One region of the Allobosea beijingensis genome, then DNA from elsewhere that is predicted to be linked to it. Evidence: predicted binding sites of a transcription regulator. Region 1 holds the regulator's gene; the other holds the start of a gene.

Region 1 (8,797 bases):
AGATGCTCGCCGGCGACCGTGAGGATGCGGGTCTCGCTCGGCTCGCGCTGCGCCATCGGTCAGGTCTCGACCAGGCCGGTGGTGTTCCCGCTCGCCGCCGAGTCCGGCCGGCCATGCGGCATCGCCAGGTACTCCTCGGAGCGCATTTCGATCAGGCGGGAGACGGTGCGGTCGAACTCGAACGCCTCGCGGCCCTTGCTCGCCCGATAGAGTTCGTGCGGCTCCGCCGCCGCCGAAGCGACGAGCTTCACATGATGCTCATAGAGCGTGTCGATCAGGATGATGAAGCGCTTGGCCTCGTTGCGCCGGTCGAAATCGAGGATCGGGATCTCGTCGAGCACCAGCGTATGGAAGCGCTGCGCCAGCGCGATATAGTCGGAGGCGCCATAGGCTTGCGCACAGAGATCGGCGAAGCCCGCCCGCGCCACGCTGCCGGCAGCCTGCGGCAAGACGAGATCGTGCCCCTGCACGGTGAGCACCGTGCGTTGGCCCTGCGTCTTGCCCGACAGGGCCTTGAAGGCGGCATCGAGCGCAGCCTGCGCCTTCTCGTCGGCCGGGACATGATAGACCGGCGCGCCGCCGAGCTTCTCCAGCCGGAAATCGGTACGCGCATCGAGCTTGAGCACCTCGACCTTGGTCTGCAGCAATTCGATGAAGGGCAGGAACAGCGCCCGGTTGAGCCCGCCCTCGTAGAGCCGCGACGGCTCGACATTCGAGGTCGCAACCACGACGACGCCGGCCGCGAACAGCGCCGTGAACAGCCGCCCGAGGATCATCGCATCGGCGATGTCGGTGACGGTGAACTCGTCGAAGCAGAGCAGATAGGCCTCGTCCGCAAGATCGGCAGCAACCGGCGCGATCGGGTCGGAATCCTTGACCTCGCCGCTCTTGATCTTCTGGCGATAGGCATTGATGCGGCCATGGACGTCGGCAAGGAACTCGTGGAAATGCACCCGGCGCTTGCGCTTCACCGGCGCCGCCTCGAAGAACATGTCCATCAGCATGGTCTTGCCGCGGCCGACCGAGCCCCAGACATAGAGCCCTTTCGGCGCCGCAGCCGTATCCGGCTTCTTGCCGAAGAGCCAGCCGAGCGCGCTGCCCTTGCGCGCGAGCCGGCGGGCGGCGAGCGTCTCGGTCAGCGCCTGGAGCTTCTTGACCACCGCGACCTGCGCGGGATCGCGCTCGATGGCGCCCGCCTCGACCAGGGCGGCATAACGGTCGGTGATCGAGGCTGACATGACGGCGGGCGCTGGCGATCCGGAAAAGACCAGACCGGGTTACGGCAGCCCCGCACTCACCGCAAGTCCGCAGGGCTGCTTTGGGCGGACCCGCATCATACCGAGAGGGCCGCGAGGAAGTCGCGCGTGCGCGCCTGCCTCGGCCTCGTCAGCATGGTCTGCGGAGACCCGTGCTCGACAATCTCACCACCAGCCATGAAGGCGACGCCATCGGCGACATCGCTGATAAAGCCGAGTTCATGCGTCGCCGCGATCATCGTCAGGCCCGACGTGGCAAGGTTGCGCATCACGGCGAGCACCTCGCCTGCCGTGTCCGGATCGAGCCCCGCGGTGGGCTCGTCCAACAGCATCAGCCTCGGCCGCGCCGCCGACACTCGCGCGACGCCAAGGCGCCACCGCTCCCCGCCCGAAAGCTCGCTTGGATAGGCATCGCGCCTGTCGGCCAGCCCGGCCCGCTCCAGCGCAGCCATCGCCTCCGCGACGATCTCCCGTCGCGACAGCCTGAGCTGGCCGAGCGGCCCTTCAAGAATGTGCTGCAGGGCGGTCATGTGATCGAACAGTTCGGGACGCTGCGAGACCATGCCGACGACAAGACCCTGGCGCGCGGTCTCCGCCTCGATCGATGCTCCATCGATCTGGATCGTCCCTTCGTCGATCGCCTCGCTCCCGCCGATGCAGCGCAGCAGCGTCGACTTGCCGGCGCCCGGCCGCCCGATGAGGCACAGGATCGCTCCGGGCGCCACTGCAAGCGAGACGTCGCTCAGCGCCTTCACCTCGCCGAAGCGCTTGCTGACATGGGCGATGGCCACGGCCGCACCAGCCTTCGTGATCTGCGCCGCGCTCACACCGCGTCCTCCGTGAATGTCGTCGGAGGCCATATCGCCCGATCCGCGGCAAGGCCAGCCCGGCGAAACCTCCTGCTCGGCCGCGCGTTGGCGCTTGAGGAGGAGGAGCCATGCTCACCATTCTGCCCGCCCCAGACCATGTCGCCGCCTATCGCCTGTCGCAGACGCTGACTGGCGAGGATCTCGACGCGATCATGGCCGACATCGAAGCTCGGCTCGTCCGCCACGAGAAGCTCGGCATCCTCGCCGACATGACCGATTTCACCGACATGACGCTGGCCGCCGCCTGGAAGGACGCACGCTACAGCCTCGGCAAGCTCTGGGAGCTCCGTCGTTTCCCGAAGGAAGCGGTGATCACCGACAAAGGCTGGCTCGCCGGCTTCGTCGATCTGCTCGACCCGGCGATTCCCTTCGTCAAGGTCCGCGCCTTCAAGCCCGAGGACTACGAGAAGGCGCTGAGTTGGGTCGGCGATATCGAGGGCGGCCCAGACGCCTGAGGCTTATGCGGCGCCGCCGCGCGCAAAGGTCTCGTCGAAGGCATAGCCCGCGCCGCGTACCGTCCGCAGCGGGTCCTTGGCATCCCCCGGCGTGATCGCCTTGCGCAAACGCCCGACATGCACGTCGACCGTGCGCTCGTCGATATAGACGTCGCGGCCCCAGACGGCGTCGAGAAGCTGGGCGCGGGAATAGACCCGGCCCGGCGCCTGCATCAGAAATTCCAGCAGGCGGAACTCGGTCGGTCCGAGATGGAGTTCGCTACCCGCGCGCCTGACGCGGCGCGTCGTACGGTCGAGTTCGAGATCGCCGGCCGCGAGCAGCCCCGCGACATGGCCGGGCTTCGCCCTGCGAAGAAGCGCCTGGATGCGCGCGATCAATTCCGGCAGCGAGAACGGCTTGACGACATAGTCGTCGGCGCCGGTCGCGAGCCCGCGCACGCGCTCGGTCTCCTCGCCGCGCGCCGTCAGCATGATGATCGGCACGCGCTCGGTGTCGCGCCGCGAGCGCAGGCGCCGGCAGAGCTCGATGCCGGACAGGCCCGGCAGCATCCAGTCGAGCAGGACGAGATCAGGCGTGTGATCGCGCAGATGCAGCTCCGCGTCGTCCCCCCGCGCGACGCTGTCGACCTCGAAGCCCTCGGCCTCGAGATTATAGCGCAGCAGCAGGGTGAGCGGCTCTTCGTCCTCGACGATCAGGATGCGTGCGGCCATGTTGGCTTTGACCTTAGTTTCCCGTCACCGCTTCGACCTCGATATTGGTCGTGTCGAGCTTCGGCCGGTTCACATCGAGGGAATCGCCGGTGACGAGGTAATGGATGGTCTCGGCGATGTTGGTGGTGTGATCGCCGATGCGCTCGATGTTCTTGGCGCAGAACAGCAGATGCGTGCAGAACGTGATGTTGCGCGGGTCTTCCATCATGTAGGTCAGGAGCTCGCGGAACAGCGAGGTGTAGAGCGCGTCGATCTCGTCGTCGCGCTTCCAGACCTCGAGCGCCTTCTGCTCGTTGGTGGCGGCATAAGCGTCCAGCACATCCTTGAGCTGGGCCTGCACGAGGCGGCTGATATGCTCGAGGCCGACAACCGCGCGATGCGGCGGCTGGAACTGCCCGGCGATGGCGACGGCCCGCTTGGCGATGTTCTTGGCGAGATCGCCGACGCGCTCGATGTCCGAAGCGAGGCGGATCGCCGAGATCAGCTCACGCAGATCCTGCGCCAGAGGCTGGCGCCGGGCGATGGTAAGCACGGCCTTCTCCTCGACCTCGCGCTGGAGGTTGTCGAGGCGCTGGTCGGCCGAGATGATCTTCTGGGCCAGCGCGGTATCGCGGCGAACGAGCGCGACCGTGGAATCGCCCAGCATGCGCTCGGCCATTCCGCCCATTTCGGCGAGGCTGCGGCGGATACCTTCGAGATCGGCGTCGTAGGAACGGACGATGTGTTCAGTCATGGCATTGCCCTCCACGGCGTCGCTTAGCCGAAACGGCCTGTGACGTAGTCCTGCGTCTGCTTTTTGGCGGGGTTCATGAAGATCGTGTTGGTCGGAGCGAACTCGATGACCTCGCCGAGATACATGAAGGCGGTGTACTGCGAGATGCGCGCCGCCTGCTGCATGTTGTGCGTGACGATGGCGATGGTGAAGTCGCTCTTGAGCTGCTCCAGCAGGTCTTCGATCTTGCCGGTCGAGATGGGATCGAGCGCCGAGGTCGGCTCGTCGAACAGGATCACTTCCGGCTTCTGCGCGATGGTGCGCGCGATGCACAGGCGCTGCTGCTGGCCGCCGGAGAGACCCATGCCGGAGCTCTTCAGCTTGTCCTTGACCTCGTCCCAGAGCGCGGCGCGGCGCAGCGCGCCCTCGACGCGGTCGTCGAGCTCCGACTTCGGCGGCTTCTCGTAGAGGCGGATGCCGAAGGCGACGTTGTCGTAGATCGACATCGGGAACGGCGTCGGCTTCTGGAAGACCATGCCGACGCGCGAGCGCAGCTCGTTCACATCGACTTCTTTCGAGATGATGTTGCGGCCGTCGAGCATGATCTGCCCTTCGGCGCGCTGCTCGGGGTAGAGCGAGTAGATGCGGTTGAAGATGCGCAGCAGGGTCGACTTGCCGCAGCCCGACGGCCCGATCAGCGCCGTGACGTGCCGGTCGCGGAAGTCGAGATTGATGTTCTTCAGCGCCTTGTGCTCGCCGTAGTAGAAATCGAGGTTCTTGACCGCGATCCGGACGGGCGCCTCGGCATCGAGCGACTGGGGGGAGAGTTCAAGGGTCGAAAGCATCGACATGGGTCCTCAAGGTCGGTCGCGACCGGGTTGGTTTCAGGCTCACTTGCTGCCGGCGACGATACGCCGGGCAACGATCGAGAGCACGAGGATCGAGATGGTGATGATCAGCGAGCCGGCCCAGGCGAGCTGCTGCCAGTTCTCGTAAGGGGCGGAGGCGAACTGGTAGATCGTCACCGGCAGGTTCGAGACGCCGCCGACAAGTGTCGGCGAGAACCAGAAATTGTTGTTGAGCGCGGTGAAGAGCAGCGGCGCGGTCTCGCCGGCGATGCGGGCGAGCGCCAGCAGGATGCCGGTGACCATGCCGGCCTTGGCCGCGCGCCAGGTCACCGAGGTGATCACGACGGAAGGCGGCGCGCCGAGCGCAGCGCCGGCTTCGCGCAAGGGACCGGGCACGAGGCTGAGCATGTCCTCGGTGGTGCGCACGATGACCGGGATCGCGATGATGCCGAGCGCGACGCCGCCGGCCCAGCCGGAATAGCCGCGGAACGGCTCGACGAGGATGACGTAGACGAACAGGCCGATCAGGATCGACGGCGCCGAGAGCAGGATGTCGTTGATGAAGCGGATCAGATTGGCGAGCTTCGAGCGCCGGCCGTATTCCGCGAGCCAGGTTCCGGCCAGCACGCCGATCGGCGTGGCGATGGCGATGCCGAGGAAGGTCAGCACGAAGGAGCCGACGATGGCGTTGGCGATGCCGCCGCCTTCTGTGCCGGGGCCGGGCGTCACCGCCGTGAACGTCGCGACGGAGAGCCCGCCGATGCCCTTCACCAGCAGCATGCCGAGGATCCAGAACAGCACGAAGATGGCGGTGAAGGTGAAGCCGGTGGCGATGATCTTCATCATCCGGTCGGCCGTGCGGCGGGACTGGCGCACGCGCCCCCAGGGCTGGCGCGGCAATTCGCGAGTCGTGGTCGTCATGGTCATGGGGGTGAGCCTCAGTAGCGCTTGACGCGGGCGACCAGCAGTCGCGCGATGACGAGGACGACGAAGGTGACGAAGAACAGGATGCACCCCAGCGCGATCAGCGCGTTGAGCTGAAGGCCCATCGCCTCGTTGAACTCGTTGGCGATGCGCGAGGCGATCGTCGAACCGGGATCGAGGATCGAAGCCGAGAGCCGGTTGGCGTTGCCGACGACGAAGGTGACCGCCATGGTCTCGCCGAGCGCGCGGCCGAGGCCGAGCATCACCGCGCCGATGATCGAGACACCGGCCTGGGGCACCAGGACGTGGCGCACGACCTCCCAGGTCGTCGCGCCGATGCCATAGGCGCTCTCGCGCAGCACGGAGGGGATCTGCTCCAGCATGTCGCGGGTGATCGAGGCGATGAACGGCACGATCATGAAGGCGAGGATGATGCCGGCAGTGAAGATGCCCAGGCCCGAGGGCGAGCGCGAGTAGAGCACCGTGCCGACGATCGGCATGCCCTCGACGATGTTCGACAGCGGGATCTGCACATAGGCCGCGAAGAGCGGCACGAAGACGAACAGGCCCCACATGCCGTAGATGATCGAGGGCACGGCGGCGAGCAGCTCGATAGCGGTCGCGACCGGCTTCTTGAACCAGGCCGGCGCGAGCTGGGTCAGGTAGACCGCGATGCCCAGCGAGAGCGGTACGCCGATCACCAGCGCGATCAGCGCAGTCGAGAGCGTGCCGACGATCGCCGGCCAGGCGCCGTATTGCTCGTTCTGGGTATCCCAGACGCTGGAGGTGATGAAGCCGAGGCCGAATTCGCGGAAGGCCGGCCAGCCGCCGATCACCATCGAGGCCATGATGGCGGCGAGCAGCACCAGCACCAGCAGCGCCGCCGCGAAGCTGGCATTGCGGAAGACCAGGTCGAAGGTTGCCTTCGGTGTCTTCCGGACGATTGGCGTCGCGCCGGGAATGCTCGACATGTCGGTTGCTGCGGTCATCCGCGGAGGCTCCGGTGGCATGGCCGGGATCGTCGGGTGACCCGCCCGACCCCAGCCCTCATCCTGAAGAGCGCCCGAAAAAGGCTCCTCAGGATGAGGGCTTCAAGAGTGCGGCGAGGCGGGTCGAAACCCGCCTCGCCCGTGTCGGTGGCAGCGATCAGAAGATCGGCTTGCCGGAATTGTCGGTCACGCCCTTCCAGGCATTGCGGACCTGGTCCTTCACGTTCGCCGGCAGGGCGACGTAGTCGAGGTCGCTGGCGAGCTTGTCGCCGCTCTTGTAGGCCCATTCGAAGAACTTCAGCGCGGCCTGCACCTCTTCCGGCTTCTCCGGCTTGGCATGGACCAGGATGAAGGTCGCCGAGGTGATCGGCCAGGCGTCCGCGCCCTTCTGGTTGTTCAGCGAGATGCCGAAACCGGGCTGCTCGCTCCAGTTGGCGTTGGCGGCAGCGGCCTGGAAGGCCTTCTCTTCCGGCGCCGGGAAGTTGCCGTCGGCATTCTTAACCAGGGCGTGGGAGAGCTTGTTCTGCTTGGCATAGGCGTATTCGACATAGCCGATCGAGTTGGCGACCTGCTTGACCGAGGCCGAGACGCCCTCGTTGCCCTTGCCGCCGATGCCGACCGGCCACTGCACGGCGGTGTTGGTGCCGAGCTTCGACTTCCACTCGGCCGAGACCTTGGAGAGATAGTCGGTGAACACGAAGGTCGTGCCCGAGCCGTCCGAACGGTAGACCGGGTTGATGTTGGCGTCCGGCAGGGTGACGCCGGCATTGAGCGCGACGATCTTCGGATCGTTCCACTTCTTGATGTCGCCCATATAGATCTGGGCGATGACCTCGCCCGAGAGCTTGAGCTTGCCCGGCTCGACGCCGGCGATGTTCACGGCCGGCACGACGCCGCCCATCACGGTCGGGAACTGGATCAGGCCGTCCTTGGTCAGATCCTCGCCCTTGAGCGGGGCGTCGGTGGCGCCGAAGGCGACGGTCTTGGCCTTGATCTGGCGGATGCCGCCACCCGAGCCGATCGACTGGTAGTTCAGGCCGGTGCCCGTCTCCTTCTTGTAGGCCTCGGCCCACTTGGCATAGATCGGGAAGGGGAAGGTCGCGCCGGCACCGGTGATGTCGGCAGCCTGGGCGGAACCGGCGATCCCGGCGGCAACGGCCGCCAGAACGAAAATCTTGCGCATGTGAGGTGTCCTCATTGGGTCGCACTATCTAGCGGCCCTGTCAGAACACCCTCTGTATGACAGCCAAATGACAATCCGTCATGAAAGCTGTCATGAATGCCCGTCATGCACGGATTGAGCGGTGGTAGGATCGGCCAGAACCGCCGTTGTCATTCCGGGGCTTCGCGAAGCGAAGAACCCGGAACCCACGACCGGGTGAGCCCTCTGCAACAGCATGATCGTGAACGTGAACCTAGTCGTGGGTTCCGGGTTCGCGCCTGCGGCACGCCCCGGAATGACAACGGGACTGCTCGAAACTAGCCGTTGGCGCGCCCCGCCTCGAAACGCGGCAGGATCGCCCTGAAGGTCGCGCCCTGCCCCGGCTTGCTCTCGATCGTCAGGCGCCCGCGATGGCGCAGCACGATATGCTTCACGATGGCAAGCCCCAGGCCCGTGCCGCCCGCCTCGCGGCTCGCGGCGGTGTCGACGCGGTAGAAGCGCTCGGTCAGGCGCGGCAGATGCTCCGGCGCGATGCCCGGCCCATCGTCGCGCACGCTGAAGCTCGCCTCGCTCTCGCCGGTCTCGACGGTGATCGCGACCTCGCCGCCCGGCTTGCCGTATTTGATCGCGTTCTCGACGAGGTTTTCCATCAGTCGCAGCAATTCGTCGCGGTCGCCCGGGACCTGCAGCGCCTCGCGCGGCGTCTTCAGCGCCAGCGTGACGTCGCGCTCCCTCGCCATCAGCGTCAGCGAATCCACGATCTCGCGGGCGATGCCGGCGAGATCGACCGGCGTGTCCGGCGCGACATGGGCGCGCTGCTCGATGCGCGACAGCGAAAGCAGGTCGTCGACGAGCCTGGCCATACGCAGGC
Region 2 (8,797 bases), 2.5 Mb from region 1:
TCTTTCGAGCCCTGGAACTGGTTGACCATCTGGCATTCGGTCAGGGTGACGTCGCCGAGATCAACGGCGAAGCCGAGCTCCTCCGGCACGAACTCGACCGCGACCTCGCCGACGCGGACCTCACCGACGAAGGGATGCGTGCCGCCGAAGCCGCGCTGCACGGAATAGCCGAGGCCGAGCAGGAAGCCCTCGTCGCCACGCGCCATGGATTGCAGGCGCACATCGCGATCGGCCGGGAAGGAAACGGGATCGCGGGTGAGGTCGAAGGGGCGCGGATCGCCTTCCGGTGGCTCCTCGGCTTCCATAAGCCCCTCGGCGCCGAGAATGTCGGGCACGCGCGGCATGGTGGCGTCGAGCGGGGCAGTGGCCGTGCGAGGCGCGGCTTCGCCAGCTTCGTCCATCAGGGCGAAGTCGAAGAGGCGATGGGTGTAGTCATAGGTCGGGCCGAGCACCTGCCCACCGGGCAGGTCCTTGTAGGTCGCCGAGACGCGGCGGCGGATCGCCGTCGCGGCCGTGTCGAGCGGCTCGGACGAGCCAAAGCGCGGCAGCGTGGTGCGATAGGCGCGCATCAGGAAGGCCGCTTCGATGACGTCGCCTTGCGATTGCTTAAGCGCCAGCGCAGCGAGGTCCTGATCGTAGAGCGAGCCCTCGTTCATCACGCGGGCGCAGGCCAGAGCCTGCTGCTCGCGGATCTGGGCTACGGAGATTTCCGGCACTGCTGGGTCGCCGCGGCGCGCCTCGGCAACGAGATCATGCGTGGCGAGGATGGCGGCTTCGCCGCCTTTGACAGCAACGTACATCAGCAAGCCTCCTCAACTTGTGTCGAGCGCGGCAGGCCGATCAGGCCCTCGCCATGAGCGAACAAGACATCGACGCCGAGCGGGTAGAGTGCGCCGTTCTCGCGCAACTCATCGATGAAGCCGGCGCGCAGGCCTTGCGGCGCGATATTGCGCGAGCCGAGGATGCCGGGGCCGGCGAGGGTGAAGGCAGGGCCACCTTCCAGCGCGGCTGCCTGCACGATCACGGTGGTCGAACGATCCGGGAACTGGTCCGTGCCGAGATTGAAGGCGGAGAGCTTGGGCTGATCGGCTGCACCATCGATGACCGCGAAGGCGGCCTCAGTGGGATCGTCGACGAGAGCGGCGGCGCAATGGAAGCGCAGCCAGGCGCCGGCTGGGCCGTTGCGCAGGGCTTCCGGCAGCCAAACCGGGGTCTCGTAATCGGCGAGCGTCAGCAGGGCGGTGGCCGTCGCGGTCGCCAGACCTTCCGGCGGCGCGATCTCGCCCGCGACCTGTTGCAACGTGCCGGGTTCGGAGAGCGCTGCGAGCAGGGCGCGGAAGGCGGCCTGCGACTGGAAGACCGGATCTGAGAAGCCGGGAGCGATCATGGTTTCAGCCGACATCAGGAACCCCGGACCAGTGTGAAGAAATCGACCTTGGTCGCCGCCGCCTTGCGCGAGGCGAGGTCGCGGGCCGATGCCTGCTGCGCGGCGAGTGTCGCGATACCCCGATGCAGGCCGCTGCCCTCGGCCTCGTCCTGGAGGCGGGCGTCGAGCAGTGCGGCGAGCCGCGCTTTCCGGCCGTCGCGGCCGAGCGCATAGGAGAAGCCCATCCGTCCGTTGGAGAGGCGTACGACGCAGCGCGTCACGGTGGCTTCGCCGAGATTGAAGCGGCGTCCGGCGCCGCCGGCGCGGCCCTCGACCATCACGGTGCCGGTCTCCGGCGCCTTGAGCAGGTCGTGGTCCGGCGGATCGCCGAGCAGGGTTTCGATCTCGCTGCGGGAGGCACGCGCCAGCGTCGCCATCCAGCTTTGCCTCGAGGTTTTTGGAGTCATCGGCGCGGGCTCGCTGGTCAGTTCCGAATGTCTAGACTATGCTAGGGGAGTTGATGGCAAAGGTCTATACTTTTTGAGCGACAATTCGATGACGGATACCGCACTTGCGGAGCGCGACAGCGGAACAGCCTGGCGGCGTATCGCCGACGAGCTGGCGCAGGCGATAGGGCGCGGCGAATACAAGCTCGGCGACACATTGCCGGCCTCGGTCGCGCTTGCGGAGCGTTACGGCGTGCATCGCCATACGGTGCGGCAGGCCTTTCGGCATCTGGCGGATCAGGGCCTGGTGACGGTCTCACGCGGGCGCGGCACGCAGGTAACGGCTCCACGCTTGCCTTATCCGATCGGCCGGCGCGTCAGCATGCGCACCAACATGGGCAAGCTCGGCATCACCGGCACGAGCCGCATGCTCTCGGCCGAGGTGGTCGTCGGCGAGGCGGCTGCCTGCACGGCACTCAAGCTGAAGGCCGGGACGCCGCTTTGGTGCGTGCAGGGTGTCAGCATGGCGGACGGCGTGCCGATGGGGACGGGCACGCATTGGCTCTCGGTCGAGCGCTTTCCCGATTTCGACAAGGCCTATCGCGAGGCCGGCGGATCGATCACGGCAGCCTTCAAGGTCTACGGCATCACGGATTACGTCCGCCTGTCGACGCGCCTGACGGCGCGGCTTGCCGACGAAAGCGAGGCGGAGCTTTTGGAGATTGCGCCCGAAGCGGCCGTGATGATCTCGACGGCGGTCGATGCGTTGCCGGACCTGACACCGGTGCATCTCGTGAGCAGCGTCTTTGCCGCCGAGCGCGTGGAGATGGTGATCGAGCCGTTCGGGGAAACGCCCTCTCCTTGAGCGGAGAGGGACGCTTCAGCTCGCCCGGCGGCCGATGATCGCGAAGCGCAGCTTGCTCGACAGGAAGTCGATGGCGGAGACCGCGGCGAGGACCAGCAGGATCAGGAAGGAGACCTGCTGCCATTCCAGCGTCCGGATCGTCTCGGCGAGATAGAGGCCGATGCCGCCGGCGCCGACGATGCCGATGATGGTCGAGGAGCGCGTGTTCGACTCGATGAAATAGAGCACCTGGCTCGCGATCACCGGCAGCACCTGCGGCAGGAGGCCGAAGCGGATCTCATGGGCCTTGCCGCCACCGACGGAGGATACGCCCTCGACCGGCTTGCGGTCGGCCGCCTCGATCGCTTCCGAATAGAGCTTGCCGAAGGCGCCGAGATCGCTGGTCATGATCGCGAGCATGCCGGCGAAGGGGCCGAGACCCACGACATTCACCCAGATCAGCGCCCAGATCAGGGCATCGACACCGCGCACCGTGTCGAGCGAGCGGCGGGCGAGGAAATGCACGATGCGGTTGGCGACGACGTTGCGCGCCGCGATGAAGCCGAGGGGCAGGGCGAGGATGGCGGCGAGGATCGTGCCGAGGAAGGCGATGGCGATGGTCTCGAACAGCGCCTTCACGAAGATGACGGCGCGCGCCCAGGAGCCGGGATCGGGCGGCAGCATCAGCATGACGAAGGTGCCGAGATTGCCGAAGCCCGCAATGATCTTCCAGAGCGAGGTTTCGAGCGTCGTCAGCCCGTAGACGAAGAAGCCGGCGAGCGCGGCAATGGTGCCGATGGTCGCGAGCTTCGTCCTGAACGAGCCGCGGATGGCGGCATCGTGGCGGCGCAGGATGTCGGCGCGCTCGGCCGTCGAGAGGGCGAGGCTCATCGGCCATGCTCCAGGCTGAGGAGGGCGTGGCGCAGCCGCTCGGTGGCATAGTCGATCAGCATGACCGCCACGATGATCAGCAGCAGGATGGCGCTGACATCGGTGAAATAGAACTTGCGGATGGCCTCGATCAGGTCCTGGCCGATGCCGCCGGCGCCGACGAAACCCATGATCGAGGCGCCGCGGACATTGATCTCGAAGCGCAGCAGCGCGTAGCTGGCGAAATTGGAGAGCACCTGCGGCACGACGGCGAAGCGCACGATCTGCCACCAGCTTCCGCCGGAAGCGGTGACACCGTCGACCGGCTTCAGGTCGATGTTCTCGACGACCTCGGAGAAGAGCTTGCCGAGCGCACCCATGGTGTGGATCGCGATGGCGAGCACGCCGGGCAGCGGGCCGAGGCCAAAGGCGATGACGAAGATCAACGCGAAGACGATCTCGGGAACGGTGCGGCAGAATTCGAGATAGCGGCGTACCGCGAAGCGCAGCCAGGAGGCGCGGCCGAGATTGGCGGCGGCGGCGAAGCAGAACAGGAAGGCGCCGGCAACGCCGAGGATCGTGCCGACATAGGCGATCAGCACGGTCTGCCAGAGCAGCTTCAGCCAGCCCTTGAGGCCCCAGTACCATTCGGAGAGATCTGCGCCGAGGCTGGAGAGGCGCAGCGTCGGCAGCGTCTCGTAGATATATTTCGGGAAGCGGTGGATGTTCTCGAAGAACTTGGCGAGATCGACCTCCGCCCCGCGTGCGGACAAAAGCACGCAGGCGATGAAGACGGCGATGCCGATCATAGCCTGCCGGCGCTTTGCGGATGAAGCCTGCCGATAGGCCTCGGCATGGGCCCGGATGGCCGGGTCGTTGCTGTCGATCGCGAGGGTCATGGGGAGGCGCTTCCGAGGGGTCGCGGGATCGGCGAGCGCGACCCCGGACAAGAGTGCCATTCCCGGGCGAAGCGAAGCGCAGGCCCGGGAATCTCGATCAGGAGATGCCCGGGGCAAGCCCGGGCATGACGGCTTGCTGAATTACGACGACTTCTTCTTGCGGAGGTCGTCGACGAACTTGTTCAGCTCGATGATCGGGTCATAAGCCTTGTTGTCGACGGCGACGAGCGGGCCCTGCTTGCCTTCATAGATCTTGTCGAAGGCGGCCTTGTCCTTGGTGGCGAGGTTCAGGACCGCGTCGCGGATCTTGGCCTTCAGCTCTTCCGGCATGTCGGTGAGATAGGCCATCGGCGAGTTCACGATCTGCTCGGACTTGAAGATGATCCGGAAATCCTCGGCCTTGGCCATGTTCTTGCGGGCCATGCGCTGCAGGTTCGATTCCTGCTCGTCGTTCCACCAATTGGCGGCGATGTCGACGGTGCCCTGCTGGAGCGCGATGATCGCGTTCTCATGGCTGCCGGTATAGACGACCTTCGAGAAGAAGCTTTCCGGCTCGATCTTCATGCCGTTCAGCGCGAAGCGCGGGACGTTGTTGCCGGAGGTCGAGTTCGGGTCGACGAGGCCGAGATTCTTGCCCTTGAGGTCCTCGACCTTCTGATAAGGCGAGTCCTTCTTCACGTAGAAGACCGAGTGATAGCCCTTGGTGCCGTCGAGATTGGTCTCGATGGCGAAGGCATCGACCTTGGCGCCGGTCATGCGGGCGCGGGCGAAGGAAGAGGGGCCGTAGGAGGCGATGTGGATGTTGCCGGTGCGCTGGCCCTCGATGATCGCAGCGTAGTCGTTGGCGATGCGCAGGGTCACCTTGGTGCCGAGTTCCTTGGCGAGATACTGCACGAAGGGGGTGTAGCGCTCGGTGACGCCGGAGGCGTTCTCGGAGGGGATGATCGCGAAGACGATCTCGGGATATTTCGCCTTCCAGTCCTGGGCGAAAGCCGGGGCCGCGGCGAGCGCCAGGCCGGCGACGGCGAGCGAGAGTGTATGACGACGGGTCAGCATCGATGTGCTCCTGGTTGTAGTCGTAGGCGGGATGGTCTTCTCGCGGCGACGGCCCTTGGCCGGTCCGGCGATCTCGGGGAGTCAGGCGATCTTCTGGCGGGCGCGCTTCGCCTCGGAGGCGGCGATGGCGTCGAGCGCGTCCAGCGCCTCGGCGCCGGCATCCTTGGCCTCGATGCCGTAGAGTTCGGCGGCGATCTCGCGGGTCAGCGCCTGCGGCACGTCGTCGAACACGACCTTGCCGGCGGACATGCCGATCAGGCGGTCACAGTATTTCGCGGCTATGTCGAGGTCGTGCAGGTTGCACATCACCGTGATGCCGTCCTCGCGATTGATGCGGAACAGCGCGTCCATCACGACCTGGGTGTTGCGCGGGTCGAGCGAAGCGATCGGCTCGTCGGCGAGGATGATGCGCGGCTCCTGGACGAGGGCACGCGCAATGGCGACGCGCTGCTGCTGACCGCCGGACAGGGTCTCGGCGCGCTGAGCCAGCAGATGCCCCATATCGAGGCGCTCAAGTGCAGCGATGGCGCGGATCTTGTCGTCCTCGGAGAAGCTCTTGACCAGCGTCAGCGCAGCCGAGCGATGGTTCAGGCGGCCGAGCAGGACATTGGTCAGCACATCGAGGCGGCCGACGAGGTTGAATTGCTGGAAGATCATCGCCGTGTCGCGGCGCCAGCGGCGCAGCGAGGCACCCTTCAGAGCGGTGACGTCCTGCTCCTCGCAGATGATCTGGCCGGAGGTCGGCTCGGTCAGGCGGTTCAGCATGCGCAGCAGCGTCGACTTGCCGGCGCCGGAAGGACCGATGACACCGACCATCTCTCCCTTCGGGACGGTCAGGGTGACGGAGTCGACCGCGTTCCTGTCGCCAAAGCGCTTGGTCAGGCCTTCGATGCGGAGCATGAACTGGTTCTCGGACTCGATACGGGCATGAGCGCGTCCCCGTCCGGCCAAGGCCAGAGGGTCAGGCGTCTCGATCGCGGCGAGCCCTAACGACCGCGGATGACAGCCACATGACGGCCTGCCAAGGCTCCGAAAGGAGCCATTTGCCGCCTCAGGAGCCGGTCAACGTTTCGTGAGGTCTCCAGAATGCGCTTGGACGTTTCCCGGCTTACCGGCAGGATGAACGTGGATGTTTGTGTGCGGCGGAGACGCCCGTGACGGTGGGCTTCTTATCGGCAAGCATCTTGCATCGATGCCTGTGAGGCCGGATCGATGCGGCATCGGCGCAAAAACCGCTGTTTTTGTGCCGCTGTGGCACGCCGGCATCTTAGCAACGCCTTTCGTTCCATTTAAGACCAATGGGCGGCAACGGAGCCTCCAGCCTGATGAAGCGGTTCGTTCTTCTTGTTCTCGTCGCTGCCATCGCGGGCGGCGGCTATTATGCCTACCGCAACCAGCGCGCCGGCGCGCAGCAGGCACAGGCCAGCGCGGTCTCGGGGCCGCGCGCCATTCCGGTCGAGGTCGCCTCCATCGAGATCGCGACCGTGAGCGAGGAGGTCGAGGCGCTCGGCACGCTGGCCGCCGATGAATCCGTCGTCATCGCGCCTGAAATCGCCGGCCGTGTCGTCTTCCTCGGCTTCAAGGAGGGCGAGCGCGTCAAGGCCGGTCAGGAACTGGTCAAGCTCGATACGGCGATCCTCGATGCAGAGCTCAAGCAGGCGATGGCCGATCTGGGCCTCGCTCGCGACACGAACGAGCGCCTGCGCTCGCTGGTCTCGCGCGGCTCCGGTACCCAGGTCGCTCTCGACGAATCCGCCGCGAAGCTCGCCTCCAGCGAGGCTCGTGTCCAGCTCGCCAAGGCCAAGCTCGCCCAGTCGACCATCGTGGCGCCGTTCAACGGCGTCGTCGGCCTGCGCTCCGTCGGCGTCGGCGATTATGTCTCGGTCGGCAAACCGCTGATCGTGCTGACCAGCATCGACCCGATCAAGATCGATTTCCGCGTGCCCGAGATTTATCTCAGCCGCCTCAAGACCGGCCAGCCCGTGCAGATGCGCGTCGATGCGGTGCCGGATCGGAAATTCCAGGGCCATATCTATGCGATCGACCCGGTGGTCGACGTCAACGGCCGGGCGATCCGCCTGCGCGCCAACATCCCGAATGCCGATCTCGCCCTGAAGCCCGGCCTGTTCGCCCGGCTCGCCATCACCGTCGACCAGCGCGAGAACGCGATCCTGGTTCCGGAGATGGCGGTCGTGCCCGATGCGGTCGGCAAGATGGTCTATGTCGTCGAGAAGGGTAAGGCGAAGAAGGTTTCAGTCGAACTGGGCAAGCGCCTGCCGGGCAAGGTCGAGATCGTCAGCGGGCTGAAGCCCGACATGCAGGTCATCACCGCCGGCCAGATGCGGCTGCGCGATGGCGCGATCATCGCGATCAAGGACAAGGTCGTCCAGACGAGCCAGCTCTGAGGGCTGACGCATGAGCCTCTTCGAACTTTTCGTCCGCCGGCCCGTCCTCTCGACGGTGCTGAGCCTGCTTGTGATCCTGATCGGCATCGTCTCCTACGGCCGCCTGACGATCCGCGAATATCCCAATATCGACGAGCCGATCGTCTCGGTCCGCACCGATTATCGCGGCGCCTCGGCCGAGATCATCGAGACGCAGGTCACGCAGATCCTGGAGAACTCGATCGCCGGCATCGAGGGCATCGAGATCCTGTCCTCGACCAGCCGCCAGGAGCGCAGCTTCATCCAGGTGCGCTTCCGCCCGGACGTGGACCCCGATGTCGCGGCTTCCGACGTGCGCGACCGCGTCAGCCGCGTGCGCAGCCGCATGCCGGACGAGATCGACGAGCCGGTCATCGCCAAGGTCGAGGCAGACTCGCAGCCGATTCTCTATCTCTCGCTGACCAGCTCGCGGCACGGGCCGCTCGAACTGACCGATTTCGCCGACCGCTTCATCTCGGACCGCGTCCAGAACGTCACCGGCGTGGCGGAAGTCCGCATCCTCGGCCAGCGCCAGTACGCGATGCGGATCTGGCTCGATCGGGCTCGCATGTCGGCCTACAGCGTCAGCGTCCAGGAGGTCGAGGCCGCGGTCCGGGCGCAGAACATCGAGATTCCGTCGGGCCGCATCGAGAGCAACGACCGCGAATTCACGGTGCTATCGCAGACCAGCATGACCACGCCGGCGGAATTCCGCGAGATCGTCGTCAAGGACGCCAACGGCTTCCCGGTCAAGGTCAAGGACATCGCCAAGGTCGAGCTCGCTGCGCGCGAGGAGCGCAACGCCGCCTGGTTCAAGGGCACGCCTTCGGTCACGATCGGCATCGTCAAGCAGGCGACGGCGAACCCGCTCGACGTCTCCGCCGGCATCGAGG

Evidence for each region. The regulator PhoB, encoded in region 1, activates phosphate uptake and scavenging genes when phosphate is short. The targets are predictions, from matches to a motif close to TGTCATNNANCTGTCAT.
Region 2: a site for PhoB is predicted at 6,481-6,497, ahead of phnC (phosphonate ABC transporter ATP-binding protein). Genes of this name have one in related genera too.

What each region holds. Positions count from the first base shown of each region.
Region 1 covers NZ_CP132359.1:644,819-653,615, forward strand. The annotation lists gene Q9235_RS03215 (TetR/AcrR family transcriptional regulator) at 1-56, opposite strand, end outside; gene zapE (cell division protein ZapE) at 60-1,238, opposite strand; gene Q9235_RS03225 (amino acid ABC transporter ATP-binding protein) at 1,334-2,083, opposite strand; gene Q9235_RS03230 (SpoIIAA family protein) at 2,194-2,580, shown strand; gene phoB (phosphate regulon transcriptional regulator PhoB) at 2,584-3,291, opposite strand; gene phoU (phosphate signaling complex protein PhoU) at 3,305-4,024, opposite strand; gene pstB (phosphate ABC transporter ATP-binding protein PstB) at 4,048-4,854, opposite strand; gene pstA (phosphate ABC transporter permease PstA) at 4,894-5,778, opposite strand; gene pstC (phosphate ABC transporter permease subunit PstC) at 5,790-6,764, opposite strand; gene pstS (phosphate ABC transporter substrate-binding protein PstS) at 6,922-7,947, opposite strand; gene Q9235_RS03265 (ATP-binding protein) at 8,244-8,797, opposite strand, start outside.
Region 2 covers NZ_CP132359.1:3,152,570-3,161,366, forward strand. The annotation lists gene Q9235_RS15075 (carbon-phosphorus lyase complex subunit) at 1-800, opposite strand, end outside; gene phnH (phosphonate C-P lyase system protein PhnH) at 800-1,402, opposite strand; gene phnG (phosphonate C-P lyase system protein PhnG) at 1,402-1,803, opposite strand; gene phnF (phosphonate metabolism transcriptional regulator PhnF) at 1,922-2,677, shown strand; gene phnE (phosphonate ABC transporter, permease protein PhnE) at 2,693-3,547, opposite strand; gene phnE (phosphonate ABC transporter, permease protein PhnE) at 3,544-4,425, opposite strand; gene phnD (phosphonate ABC transporter substrate-binding protein) at 4,567-5,481, opposite strand; gene phnC (phosphonate ABC transporter ATP-binding protein) at 5,563-6,381, opposite strand; gene Q9235_RS15115 (efflux RND transporter periplasmic adaptor subunit) at 6,807-7,886, shown strand; gene Q9235_RS15120 (efflux RND transporter permease subunit) at 7,897-8,797, shown strand, end outside.